Regions from separate parts of the Mesorhizobium sp. LEGMi-168a genome, predicted to be linked through region 1. Evidence: riboswitches for the same ligand, from Rfam matches in the RefSeq annotation. Region 1 holds a riboswitch; the other holds the start of a gene.
The links. Region 1 has a riboswitch for thiamine pyrophosphate ahead of thiC (phosphomethylpyrimidine synthase ThiC). Riboswitches for the same ligand answer to the same signal wherever they lie in the genome.
Positions count from the first base shown of each region.

Region 2: linked by a shared signal. The riboswitch ahead of thiB (thiamine ABC transporter substrate binding subunit) and the one ahead of thiC (phosphomethylpyrimidine synthase ThiC) in region 1 are both predicted to bind thiamine pyrophosphate.

Region 1 covers NZ_JBZEGV010000030.1:36,767-43,701, forward strand. Annotated here, with positions in the region: gene AC4FWB_RS28165 (thiamine phosphate synthase) at 1-159, opposite strand, end outside; gene AC4FWB_RS28170 (thiazole synthase) at 156-929, opposite strand; gene thiS (sulfur carrier protein ThiS) at 932-1,129, opposite strand; gene thiO (glycine oxidase ThiO) at 1,126-2,100, opposite strand; gene thiC (phosphomethylpyrimidine synthase ThiC) at 2,097-3,920, opposite strand; TPP riboswitch at 4,025-4,141, opposite strand; gene AC4FWB_RS28190 (hypothetical protein) at 4,296-5,525, opposite strand; gene AC4FWB_RS28195 (aspartate aminotransferase family protein) at 5,534-6,935, opposite strand, start outside.
Region 2 covers NZ_JBZEGV010000040.1:30,098-37,032, forward strand. Annotated here, with positions in the region: gene AC4FWB_RS31190 (M48 family metalloprotease) at 59-1,465, opposite strand; gene thiQ (thiamine ABC transporter ATP-binding protein) at 1,682-2,467, opposite strand; gene thiP (thiamine/thiamine pyrophosphate ABC transporter permease) at 2,464-4,086, opposite strand; gene thiB (thiamine ABC transporter substrate binding subunit) at 4,325-5,335, opposite strand; TPP riboswitch at 5,377-5,491, opposite strand; gene AC4FWB_RS31210 (thiamine diphosphokinase) at 5,638-6,282, shown strand; gene AC4FWB_RS31215 (ABC-F family ATP-binding cassette domain-containing protein) at 6,284-6,935, shown strand, end outside.

The DNA.
Region 1 (6,935 bases):
GTGTCGGGCGCACAAGGCCTTTGCCTTGCCGATTTCCGCGCGCAGCCCGTCCTCGTCCATGTCCTTGATGCGGAGCTGCACCAGCTTGACGCCAAGCGGCACCAGCCGCTCGATCCAGGCAGCGCTGTCGATGATCAGGTAGAACGGATCGAGCTTCATGAAAAAACCGCCCTGCCGAATGTCGGCGTCGACGGCACGGCGACATCGCGCGGCTCGAGCAATCCCGAACCGAAGGCCTCGCGGCCGGCATCGACCGCCTTGCCGAAAGCGCGCGCCATGCCGACCGGATCGGCCGCCTTGGCGACCGCGGTATTCAGGAGCACGGCGTCAAAGCCGAGTTCCATGACGGTTGCCGCGTGCGACGGCCGTCCGAGCCCAGCATCCACGATCAACGGAACGTCGGGGAAATGTCCGCGCATCGAGCGCAGCGCCATGATGTTGACCGGCCCGAGAGCCGAGCCGATCGGCGCGCACCACGGCATCAGGACCTTGCAGCCCGCGCCGAGCAGCCGCTCAGCGACGACGAGATCGTCGGTCGTATACGGGAACACCGTAAAACCGTCTTCGCACAAAATGCGGGCGGCTTCGACCAGGCCGAACACGTCCGGCTGGAGCGTGTCATGGTTGCCGATCACTTCGAGCTTGATCCAGGTGGTGCCGAAGACTTCGCGCGCCATCTTCGCGGTCGTGACGGCTTCCTTCACGGAGTGACAGCCGGCGGTGTTGGGCAGGATCCTCACGCCCAGCGAGTTGACCAGCGACCAGAATTTCTCGCCGCCCCTGCCACCGGCCATTTCACGGCGCAGCGAGACCGTCACCACCGAGGCGCCTGACGCCTTGACCGCATCGGCCAGGATAGCCGGCGAAGGATACTGGGCGGTGCCGAGAAGCAAGCGCGAAGGCAGCGCAGTTCCAAGAAGGTCGAACATGGTTAGCCTCCTTGCATGGGTGAAAGGATTTCGATCCGGTCGCCATCGCTCAGTTGGAATTCCCCCCGGTTGGCTTTGTGTACGATGTCGCTGTTGACGGCCGTCGCCAGCCAATTGCCTTCATAGTCAAGCTCGATAAGCAGTGCCGCCAACGTCGCTGCGGCACTGTCGAGCGCTTCGCCGTTCACGATCAGCTTCATGCGCAAGCTCCCACGCGTTTATCGGAATTGAACAGGATGTCGGCCGCGTGCCGGGCCATGGCGGGGGCAAGTAGAAAGCCATGGCGATAAAGCCCGTTGATCGCGACACCGTTGCCGAGCGTTTCGACGCTTGGCAAATTGTCGGCAAAGGCCGGACGGACACCGGCGCTCGTTTCGACGATTCGTGCCTCGCCGAAGGCCGGATGGAGCGTGCAGGCGGCGCTTGCCAGTTCCATCATGGAGCGGACGGTGACCGGGCCGGCATCCTCGCTCTCGATCATTGTCGCGCCGGCCATGAAATGGTGATCGGCGCGCGGCACGACGTAGAGCGGAAAACGCGGATGCAGCAGCCGGACGGGGCGAGACAGCGAGATATCGTGGGTGTGTAGGATCATCATCTCGCCGCGAACGCCGCGCAGCGCCGCATCGTCCGCCGCCATCCCCCGGCAGTCGACCTCGTATTCGAAACCTGGAAGGCCTTGGCCGTCGGTTGCGAAACGGAAGTCGACACCCATGCCGACGAGTTTGTCATGAAGCGCCGCGATCGCCAGGCGCGGGTCGAGATGCGCTTCGCCGGGGAAGAACAGCGCGCGCTTGAAACGGCCGGCGAGGTCGGGCTCCAGCCTAGCGATGTCCTCCTCGCCGAGCCAGCGATGGTCCGAGGTGCGGTTGGCGAAGCGGTCGAGCTCACCCGCATCGCGCGGCGCAGCCACGACGAGCGTTCCCGCCCGCGTCACCTGGCCGGACAAAACAGCATCCCACCAATCGGCGGCGCCCCGCCCGAGATCCAGCACCGGCTGCTCGGCGCTCTCGCGCTCGCACCATGGCGCCAGCATGCCGCCCGCGGCCCATGAGGCATTGCCGCCCAAGTGAGGCCGGAACTCGGCGACAGTGACCGACGCGCCGCGGCCGGCAAGTTCGAACGCCGCGGTGAGGCCGGCCACGCCGGCCCCCTTGACCAGCACTCTCATGATCGTTCGCTCGTGCTGGGTTCAGCTTCGCTTACCGGCATGTAGAGGTCGCCGCCGGCGCGGTATTTCTGCGCCATGGCCGCCATGCCTTCCTTCTGCGCCTCGGCCCGGATGTCATGGGAGATGCGCATGGAGCAGAATTTCGGTCCGCACATGGAGCAGAAATGCGCCACCTTGTGCGCTTCCTTGGGCAAGGTCTCGTCGTGGAACTCGCGCGCCGTTTCGGGATCGAGAGACAGGTTGAACTGATCCTCCCAGCGGAACTCGAACCGCGCCCGTGACAGCGCATCGTCGCGGACCTTCGCCGCCGGATGGCCCTTGGCGAGGTCGGCGGCATGAGCGGCTATCTTGTAGGTGATGACGCCGGTCTTGACGTCGTTGCGGTCCGGCAGGCCGAGATGTTCCTTCGGCGTCACATAACAAAGCATGGCCGTGCCGAACCAGCCGATCATGGCGGCGCCGATGCCGGACGTGATGTGGTCGTAACCCGGCGCGATGTCGGTCGTCAGCGGCCCGAGGGTGTAGAACGGCGCTTCGCCACAGACGGCGAGCTGCTTGTCCATGTTCTGCTTGATCTTGTGCATGGGAACATGACCAGGGCCTTCGATCATCACTTGGCAATCCCTCGCCCAGGCGATCTTGGTCAGTTCGCCAAGCGTTTCCAGCTCGGCGAATTGCGCTTTGTCGTTGGCATCCGCGATCGAGCCTGGGCGAAGGCCGTCGCCGAGCGAGAAGGAGACGTCATAGGCTCTGGCGATGTCGCAGATCTCCTCGAAATGCTCGTAAAGGAAGCTTTCGCGGTGATGGTGCAGGCACCATTTGGCCATGATCGACCCGCCGCGCGAGACGATGCCCGTGACCCGGTCGACGGTCAGCGGGATGTAGTGCAGCCGCACCCCGGCGTGGATGGTGAAATAGTCGACGCCCTGCTCGGCCTGCTCGATCAGCGTGTCGCGATAGACTTCCCAGCTCAGGTCTTCGGCGATGCCGCCGACCTTTTCCAGCGCCTGGTAGAGCGGCACGGTACCGATCGGCACCGGGGAATTGCGCACGATCCATTCGCGGATGTTGTGGATGTTGCGGCCGGTCGACAGGTCCATAACCGTATCGGCGCCCCAGCGGATCGCCCAGACCATCTTTTCGACCTCTTCGGCCATTGAGGAGGTGACGGCGGAATTGCCGATATTGGCGTTGATCTTCACCAGGAAATTGCGGCCGATGATCATCGGCTCGCTCTCGGGATGGTTGATGTTGGCGGGGATGATCGCGCGGCCGCGCGCCACCTCGTCGCGCACGAATTCCGGCGTGACGAAATCCGGGATCGACGCGCCGAATGCCTCGCCATCCTGTTGCAGCTTGCCACGCAGCATCTCGCGGCCAAGGTTCTCGCGGATGGCCACGAATTCCATCTCGGGCGTGATGATGCCTGCGCGCGCATAGGCAAGCTGCGTCACCGCCTTGCCGGCTTTCGCCTGCAGCGGATGGTTGCGAACGGGAAATTCCGGCGTCAGCCGCTCGCCGGTCGCAAATCCGTTGTCCTCCGGCCTGACGTGGCGGCCGTCATAGGCTTCGACATCGCCGCGCGCAGCGATCCAGTCCTGGCGAAGCCGGACAAGCCCCTTTTCAATGTTCGTTTCGATCGCCGGATCGGTATACGGGCCTGATGGATCGTAGACGGTGACGGGCGGCTCGCCGGCTGTCGGATGAACGGAGATTTCGCGCATCGGCACTTCGATCTGCGGATGGATAATGCCGGCCTTGTGGATCTTCCGTGAGGCGGGCAGTGGTCCCGTCGAAACGGTGGGTGTCAAGGCATTCATTTGAGGCTCCTTTGCTCAACTGCATTGGAGACCCAGTTCTGTGCCGGAAGGATGTAGGACGCTTTGGTCTGCCTGCTCGACACAGGTCTTCGGGCATGGAGTCCCGCAAAGCGCTTGCACCGTCCCTACGCCAGTATGAACTGGATCAGGTTCAACGGGTCACTGCGCCGCGAAAGCCAGCAGTATCTCAGCCCCTTGCCGGGACTCCCCTGGTGAATGCTTCAAGTTGAACGGCCCTTCGCCGGTTTGTCAAGCGCGTCATGGCCGGGCAGGCAACCGGGCCGACAGCGGTCATGGAGCGTAAGCCTACAGCGAAGGTCAGGCCAACCGGCCAGTCGAGCGACAGGAGAACGCGCGCGAGGCCGGAAACCGCGCTTATGATTTGTCTTCGGGAATGACTTGCAACGCGGCGCGGCCCTTGCTCGCCGATGCCCACAGCGCCATCAGCGGCGCGGCCAACAGCAGGAAGGGCGGCAGAAGATTGGGGAAATAGATGCGGGTATCGTGGATCGGGAAGACCGTGAACTTGGCAAGCACGCCGAGCACGAGTGCCGCGAGCAGGATGCCGGCGCGGCGGTCGAGCCGCAAGCCGGCGCGGTCGAGCCCATACCAGCCGGCGAGCGCAAGCACGCTGACGCCGACCCAGCTGTTGACGTTTACGGCACGCACCACCGACGCGGCGAATGCCTTGAGATAGGCCGCCACCGAAAATGGCGGTTCGAAGCCGTCCATGTTGTAGTGCTGCTCGATGCTGGAGAACCACAGATGCGGCCACCAGCCGGGATGCTGCGCCCAGTGCGAGATGGCGAAATAGGCGGCGAAGGAGGCGGCAAAACCGGCGAGCGCGCCCCACGCCTTCTGCCGGAAGGTGACCAAAAGCACGGCGAAGATGGCCAGGAAAACGACGTTGTCCGGCCGCGCCATGAAGGCGAGGAAAAGCAGGATCGCCGTCGCCACTTCGCGCTTGCGGACATAGGCAAACAGCCCGCCGAGGAACAGCGCCGAGCACAAAAGATCAGGTGTCGACGCCCGTGCCGCATCGCCGAACTCGGCCATGATCAGGATGGCGCCCGCAACCGGCGCCAGCGCCAGCGCGCCTTCCGCGCGCAGCCAAAGCAGTGTGATGGCGCCGAACAGAAGCACCGAGAACACCTGCACCAGCCGCATCGCCTCGACCGGTGACACGACATGGCTGAGGCTCGACAGGATCTCGGCATAGAGGAACTTGATCCGGTACATGCCGAGCAGCGAGTGGAAGTCGGCGGCATTCTCCATCATGTGGCTGCGAAAGCCGCCGCCATCGTCGGTCAGCGTCTTGTAGTCGCCAGCCGAGACGCCTTCCTTGACCGCGCTGTAGGCATAGTCATGAAGCGCCTGCGGGTCGGGATAAGTGCCTTCTTCGGCGATCGCCAGATAGGGCAGCATGTCCCAATTGGCATCGGGCATGAACCAGGCCATCACAGCAGTGAGCAGGATATAGAGCGAGAAGGTAATCGCGCCGATCGGCGCGGCCCATCGCGCATAAGTCCCCTCGCCCCAGGCAAGGCCGGCTCCAGTCAGCCGGTCGAGCGGATTGGCGGGAGCGGCTGGCAGCCTGGTCAGCATCGTCTGTCTCAGCGGACCTGGCTTTTGACGAAGTCCTTCACGATGGCCACGATGCCGCGCGAGAGCAGGCTGTCGAAGGCATCGACGAAGCGGTCGACGTGCTCGCGCTGGCAGATCAGCGGCGGCTCGAGCCGAATGACGTTGCGGTTGTATTCGGTGAAGGCGACGAGCACGTCGTAGTCGCGCAACAAGAGCGAGCCGACGAAGCCCGACAGCGAGCCCTTCAGCTTGTCGTCGAGCACGCTCACCACTGGACGCAGCACCATCGGCAGGGTCTGCGAGAAATCGTGGAACTCGAGCCCGATCATGAAGCCTTTGCCGCGCACGTCCTTGATGATCTTCGGATATTTCTCCTTCAGCGCCTGCAGCCGCTGCAGAAGGTACTCGCCGGTCGAAGCGGCATTGTCGATCAGCCCTTCGTCATAGAGGACGTTCAGCGCCTCGATCGCTGTGACGCAGGCCTCGCCCATGCCGCCGAAGGTCGCCATGGCATGGATCATCGCCGTCTTCGGCGTGCCATAGGCCTTCATGTAGACGTCGCGCTTGGCGATCATGGCGCCGACCGCGGCCTTGCCGCCGCCGAGCGATTTCGCCAGCGCCGTCACATCCGGCACGACGCCGTAGTGCTCGAAGGCATAGAAGCGGCCGGAGCGGCCATAACCGCACTGAACCTCGTCCGCGACCCACAACACGCCATACTGGTCGCAAAGCGCACGCAGCTTCCGCCAATATTGCGCCTCTGCCTGGATGATGCCGCCGCCGCCCTGGATGGTTTCGAGCACGATGACGCCGACAGCGGGATCGCTCTTGAACAGGCGTTCGACGGCGTCGATGTCTGCGAAGGGAACACGCACGACATTGTCCGCCAACCTGAACTCGGCGCGGTAGAGCTGGCCGTCGGTGATCGCCAGCACGCCCTTGGTCTTGCCGTGGAAGGAATTCTCGGCATAGACGACCTTCGGCCGCTTCGGGCCTGCGGCGCGCTCGGCGAGCTTCACCGCCGCTTCCATGGCCTCCGAGCCGGAGGAGCCCAGGAACACCATGTCGAGGTCGCCGGGCGAGCATTTGGCGATGTTGTGCGCAAGGGCTGCCGCATATTGCGACATGAAGGCGATGGCGATCTCCTGGCGCTTCTCCTCCTGGAATTTCTTGCGAGCCTCCAGGATGCGCGGGTGGTTGTGACCGAAGGCCAGCGAGCCGAAGCCGCCGAAAAAGTCGAGGATCTGGCGGCCGTTCTGGTCGATGTAGAACATGCCCTCGGCACGCTCGATCTTGACCTTGTGGAAGCCGAGCAGCTTCATGAAATGCAGCTGGCCCGGATTGAGATGCGCCTTGAACAGGTCGGTGATGCGGGCGACATCCATCGCCTTGGCCTGCTCGACACTGATCAGGTCGGGCTTGGCTATTGCT
Region 2 (6,935 bases), on a different contig from region 1:
CGAATAGACTGTGTCGAGCTGAATCCTGGCGGAAGCCGCATGAACGCGGACATCGGCCCTATTTGTCGGTGACGATCTTGACCTTGTCGCCGGCCGACACGGTTGCGCCCGGCGACATTGCATTCAGCACGCGGAACAGGTCGAGCTTGCGGTCGACGCCGACCATTTGCGCGGCAAGCGTGCCCATGGTTTGGCCGGCCTGGACGGTCACCACCCGGATATGCAGCGGCTTCAGCGCCGCCTTCTCGGCCGCGCTCAGCGTGCGGAAGGAACCGCTGACCGAGCGCGCGACCGGCTCCAGCGCGGTGCTGGCCGAAGGGGCGGCCGTCAGCAGCCGGTAGACCTGCCCGCCGGCCCGGATGACCGCGATATCGAACTGCCAGCCTTGCGCGCTGGCATGCGCCATCGCGGCTTCGTTGCCGTTGACCGTGTCCTGGCGCACGCTTGCGTCTTCCAGTCCGGCGACCCAGCCGCTGCGGATGTAATCGGTCAACGACACCGACTTGTCGATCGCCACGCCGTCGAAGCGGATGGCGATGTCGCCAGGTCCGGTCGCGGTCACCGCGGCCGCCGAATTGTCGATGACGAAGCCTTCCGGCACCGAGAACGAGACGCCGAGGCCGGGATGCATGAAGGTCTGGCCGCGCACATAGCCCTCTTCCGGCGTGTCGCCGTAGAGCAGGCCGTCTATGCCGGCGAGGAAGGCATCGCGGTCGCGCGTGCCGACGCCCGGCGGGCCGAAGTTGCGGGCAAGCCGCTGCGCCAGGTCGATGCGCTGCGGCGTGTTGGGATGCGTGGCCAGGAAGTCGAGGCTGGCATCGGTGGCGCCGCTGACCGAGCGGAAATCAGTATAGGCCGACATCGACTGCAGGAAGCGACCGGCGGCGTAGGGATCGTAACCCGCCTCGCCGATCGACTTGATGCCGATGGCGTCAGCCTGAAGTTCCTGGTTGCGCGAGAACTGCGCCAGCCTCAGCTTGCCACGGATGAGCGCTGCCTTGGCCGTCTGGCTGTCGCCGAGCACATCGGAGACGACCTTGGTCGCCAGACCTTCCTCGGCCTCGAGCTGCTGCCGCTGCAAGCCGTGATTCGCCGTGACGTGGCCCATCTCATGCGCGATGACAGCGGCAAGCTCTGAAGAGTCGTTGGCCAACGCGAGCAGCCCGCGCGTGACGTAGAGATAGCCGCCCGGCAGCGCGAAGGCGTTGACGTTGGGCGAATTGAGGATGGTGATGCGATAGGTCTGCGTCGGATTGGCCGACACCACCGTCAGGTTGCCGACGACCTTGGCCACCATGCGCTCGAGCTTCGGATCGGAATATTCGCCGCCATAGGTCGCCAGGATGCGCGGGTGCTGCGCCTTCGCCATGTCGGCGAGCTTGGCGTTGGCAACGACATTGTCGACCGTGATCGGCTTGTCGGAGGGCTGGAAGCCGGATTCCTGGACATCGGGCGGCGTGAACATCTGGCAGCTCGCCAGCGCCACGGCAAAGCCGGCCAACGCGAAGAATCGCGTCAGCGGCTTCATCCACACTTTCTCCGCGCCGGTCGGCAGATCGGCTTCCTTTCGAACTCTTTCGGCAAATCACGGCCCACCCGGACCAGCATGGCCGGACCTAGCCACACTCCCCCGGACAAGGCAAGCAAACGCCGGATCACCCGTTGCCGGTTTGGCCGTAAATTATGTCCGCTTCCGGGCAATGTGTTGTGATCCGGCAACGCTGCCGCCTCGATCGCCGATATAGCGCCGGAAGGCGTCCGGTCCAGAGCGGTCGAAGAAATCGGCGGCCGGCCCCGTTGCTGCGACCCTGCCCTCGTCCACAAACACGATCTCCTGGCCGATGCGGCGCGCATCCTCCGGCTGGTGGGTGACGAAGAGCACCGTCATCTGCCGCTCGGCATGGATGTCGGCGACCAGATCCAGCATGTCGTCGCGCAGCGCCGGACCGAGCGAGGCGAAAGGCTCGTCGAGCAGAAGCACCGGCCGGTCGCGCAGCAACACCCGAGCCAGCGCGACGCGCTGCCGCTCGCCGCCGGAAAGCTCGCGCGGCAGCCGCTTCTCCTTGCCGGCAAGGCCGACGCGCGCCAGCGCTTCCGCGACCGCGTGGCGATCGCCGGAGGCGAGGTTGAGCGATGGCGAGCGGCCAAGCCCGACATTGTCTTCAACCGAAAGGTGGGCGAACAGGTTGTTTTCCTGGAACACCATTGACACCGGTCGCGCCGAAGGCGGTGCGTTGCCGACATCGATCCCGCCGATCAGCACCTTGCCCGCGCTTGGCGTTTCGAAGCCGGCGACCAGATTGAGCAACGTCGATTTTCCGGAACCGCTCGGTCCCATGATGGCGGTGATCCTGCCGGCGGCGAATTCAGCACCGAAGCGGAACGATGCCTCGCCATAGCTGAACCAAACGTCCGCCAGCCCGACGGCGAGCCCTTTCCCCGCTGCGATGCCATCGTTCGTCGTCATGCCTTTGCTTCCCGCCCCAGCCAATCGGCGGTGACCACCAGCATCAGGCAGACGAGGCCGAGCAGCAAGGCCAGCCCCGCGGCGTCGGCGGTCCGGTAGCTGCCCATGCGCGCGAGCAGAAGATAGGGCAAGGTCTGCACCGAATCGCTGCCGAACAGCGCGATCACGCCGAGATCGCCGAGCGACAGTGCCATGGCGAAGGCGAAGCCGGTGGCCAAAGGCCGCCTGAGCGACGGCCAGTCGACCAGGCGCAGCCGGTTCCAGCCGGAAATGCCGAGCGCCAGGCAAAGCCGCTCATGGCGTTCGCTTGCCGCATCGTAGGCCGGACGAACGGCGCGGATGGCGAACGGCATCGCCATCACCGCGTTGACGGCGACGACCATGACGGGCGCGATGGCGAAGACATCCGTGACGCCGCGCAGCGCCAGGAACCAGCCGGCGCCGACCACGATCGGCGGCACGACGAGCACGAAACCGGCGCCGGTGTCGGTGGCATGTTCGAGCAGCGACATGGCGCTGCCCGCGCGGCGCCGCAAGGCCAGCGCACGCCGGGCCGCGATGAGCGAGAGTGACAAAATCACCGAAAGCAGCGCCGAGAGGAAAGAGAGCCCGGCGCTGGTGAACGTCGCACCGCGCACGGCGTCCTCGCCGGCCAACCGGCCAAGATCCGCTTCCAGCCCGGCGAATACGGTCGCCGCCATCGGCCCGGCGACGAACAGCAGGGCAAGCGCGATCAGGCCGGTATTCAGAACGGCCTCGACCTTGCCTACGCCAAGATAGCGGCGCGGCGCCACCGGCAGATTGGCGTCGCCGACCGTGTTGGCGCCGAGCCGCGTGAGCGCGGCGACTACAATAAGGGTGAGTGCGATCTGAAGAAGCGTCAGAGTTACGGCCCGCGCGGGATCGAAATCGAAGCGCAGCGCCTGGTAGATGGCGACCTCCAGCGTCGAGGCGGCCGGCCCGCCGCCCAGGGTCAGCACGATGGTGAAGGAGGTGATGCAGAGCATGAAGACCAGCCCGGCGATGCCAGGCAATGCGGCGCGCAGCGCCGGCCATTCGATCAGCCGGAAGGCAGGCGCAGCACTCATCCCGAGCTGACTCGCCAGCCGCCACTGGTCGGTGGGCACGGTACCCAACGGCTCCAGGAACAGGCGCGTGGCCAAAGGCAGATTGAAGAACACATGCGCGACCAGGATGCCGGACAGGCCGTAGATGCCAGGCCATTCTCCGCCGCCGAATTTACCGAGGGCGCCGGCGAAATAACCGGCGCGACCATAGAGCGCCAGCACGCCGAGCGCCGCGACGATCGCCGGCAGCGCCAGCGGCACGGTGAAGAGCTGCAGGATCAGGCCACGTCCGGGAAAGGCCGGATGCCGCGAAAGCGCTCGTGCCACGAAGAGCGCCGGCGCGACCGACAACAGCGTCGACAGCAACGCTTGCCAAAGCGTGAAGCGGGCGACGCGCAAGAGATAGTTATCGAAGGCGGCGACAGCGCCGGACGGGTCGCGCGCGCCTTCGAGGATAAGCCCGGCGAAGGCGCCGCCGATGAGCACGGCGATGGCTGCGAGGGCAACGATGCCGGCGGCGACGCGGGAGTCAGAGCGCGGCGCGGACTGCACGCTGCACCACTTGGGTTTGAGCTAGCGAACGCCGCGCTCCTTCGCGCCCCCCTCTGGCCTGCCGGCCATCTCCCCCACAAGGGGGGAGATCAGCAGTTTCAGCGCCCCGCTTGTACCTGCAATGTCGGAGATTGGCGAAATCGCCGATGACAGCCAATCTCCCCCCTTGTGGGGGAGATGTCCGGCAGGACAGAGAGGGGCGCCGTAGAGCGATCATCCTTTGATCACTTGGCCAAAGTCACTTGCTCATCGCCGCCAGCCACTCATCCACCCAGGCCTTGCGGTTGGCCGCGACCTCTTCGGAGCTGAACAGCAAAGTCTTGGTCGGCTTCACCAATTTGTCGAAGGCCGGGTTGAGCGGCTTGTCGGTCTTGCCTGCCGGAAACATCCAGTTGGTCTCTGGGATGACGTCCTGGAATTTCGGCCCGGTCATGAAGGCGATGAATTTTTCCGCCAGCGGGTTCTTCGCCCCCGTCGTGGTTATGCCCGCCACCTCGATCTGCAGGTATTCGCCCTCCTCGAAGGAGGCGGCCTGGTAGCGCTCGGTGTTCTCGGCGACCATGTGGTAGGCCGGCGAAGTGGTGTAAGACAGCACCATCGGCGCCTCGCCCTTGGTGAACAGGCCGTAGGCCTCGCTCCAGCCCGGCGTCACGGTGAGCACCTTTGACTTGAGCTTGGCCCAGGCTTCCGGCGCCTTGTCGCCATAGACCGACTTCACCCAGAGCAGCAGGCCAAGGCCCGGCGTCGAGGTGCGCGGATCCTGGATGACGATCTTGTCCGCGGCATTGCCCTCGACCAGCTCCTTCAGGCTCTTCGGCGGTGCCTTCAGCTTCTCGGTGTCGTACACGACGGCGAAATAGCCGTAGTCGAAGGGCACGAAGGTGTCGTCCTTCCAGCCGCCGGGCACGCTCACGTCAGCCACCGCGCCATGTGGCGCGAACAGGCCGCTCGCCTTGGCGTCGGCGGTCAGGTTGGTGTCGAGGCCAAGCACGACGTCGGCTTTGGTGCTCGCGCCCTCCAGCTTGACGCGGTTGAGCAATGCCACGCCGTCGGCCACCGAGACGAATTCGAGATCGCAGCCGCATTCGGCCTCGAATTCCTTCTTCACCGCGGGTCCTGGCCCCCATTCCGCGGTGAAGCTCTCATAGGTATAGACGGTGAGCTTGTCCTTCGCCTCTGCAGGCCCAACGCCTGCCAGAAGTGAAACGACGCCAGTTGCGAGAACAAGTTGGGACAATAGTGAGCGCATCGGCGCCTCCTCGTTCGTGTTAAAGGAATTGAGGCGTCGGATGGTCCGAAACGTCTAATCCCTCCGCCGGTACAAACCGGATCAGGTTCAGCGGGTTGGCATTGTCGCCTCTCAGCCGGTTCGCGAAGTCAGCGTCCGGCACCCCGTTAGAGCGTTTCGAGACATAGGCCCGGCCGAAGTGCCGCGCAAGCGGAAGTTTGCCGGGCATCCAAGGCATCACGGCTTACCCGATAACGCAGCGCGCTTCCGTTTGGATGCGTCCGGCTTCCGTTTCGCGGGCAGGGCTGGTAAGGGCGACGCCCATGGGCACATTCACCATCCTGCTTGGCGGCGAGCTCGTCCGCACGCCTCGGCTCGAACGCCAGATCGAAGGTTCGCGCGTCATCGCCGCCGACGCCGGCATCGGCCATGCGCACATGCTCGGCCTCGTGCCGGAGCTCTGGGTCGGCGATTTCGACTCGGTGCCGGCCAATCTGCCGGACGATCTCGCAGCCGTGCCGCGAAAGATCTTTCCGGCCGAAAAGGACATGACCGACGGCGAACTCGCCATCGCCGAGGCGCTTGCGCGCGGCGCCACCAGCCTGGTGCTGGCCGGCGCCTTTGGCGGTAAGCGCGCCGACCATGCCTTCCTGCATCAGGCTCTCAGCCTGCGGCTGGCCGAGGCAGGCACGACGGTGTTGCTGACCAGCGGCGCGCAGGAAGGCGTGCCCGTCCTGCCCGGCAAAGCCAGCTTCGACTACGCCGACGGCACGCTGTTCTCGGTGCTCGGCTTCTCCGACCTCGCCGGCCTGACAGTTGCGGGCGCCAAATGGCCGCTCGACCGTGTCGAGGTGGCGTTCGGCTCGTCACTCACTATATCAAACGAGGTCAAGGGCCGGCTCGAGGTAGCGCTGGAGCGCGGCCGGGCCCTGCTTCTGGCCCACCCCTATCCTCTTCCCGAAAGCTGACATGGCGCCGCCACTCCTCAATCTCGACGGCATAAAACTGACCTTTGGCGGCGCGCCGCTGCTCGACGGCGCTGCGCTGAGCGCTTCCGCCGGCGAGAAGATCGCGCTTGTCGGCCGCAACGGCTCGGGCAAGTCGACGCTGCTCAAGATCGCCGCCGGGATGATCGAGCCGCAGGACGGCGAAGTCTTCCGTCAGCCCTCGGCCACGGTTCGCTACCTGCCGCAGATGCCGGACATGGATGGCTTCGCCAGCGTCCGCGCCTATGTTGAGGCGGGCCTTGGTCCGGCCGACGACCCGCATCGCGCCACCTATCTGATAGACCATCTCGGCCTTACCGGCGACGAACGGCCGAACGACCTCTCCGGCGGTGAGGCGCGGCGCGCCGCCCTTGCCCGCGTGATGGCGCCCGAACCCGACATCCTGCTGCTCGACGAGCCGACCAACCATCTCGACCTCTCGGTCATCGAATGGCTGGAGGAGGAGCTTGCCCGCACATCCTCGGCGGTCATTCTGATCTCGCACGACCGCCGCTTTCTCGAGCGCGTCTCGCGCGCCACGGTCTGGCTCGACCGCGGCCAGACGCGGCGGCTGGACAAGGGTTTCGCGCATTTCGAGGAATGGCGCGACCAGGTGCTGGAGGAGGAAGAGCGCG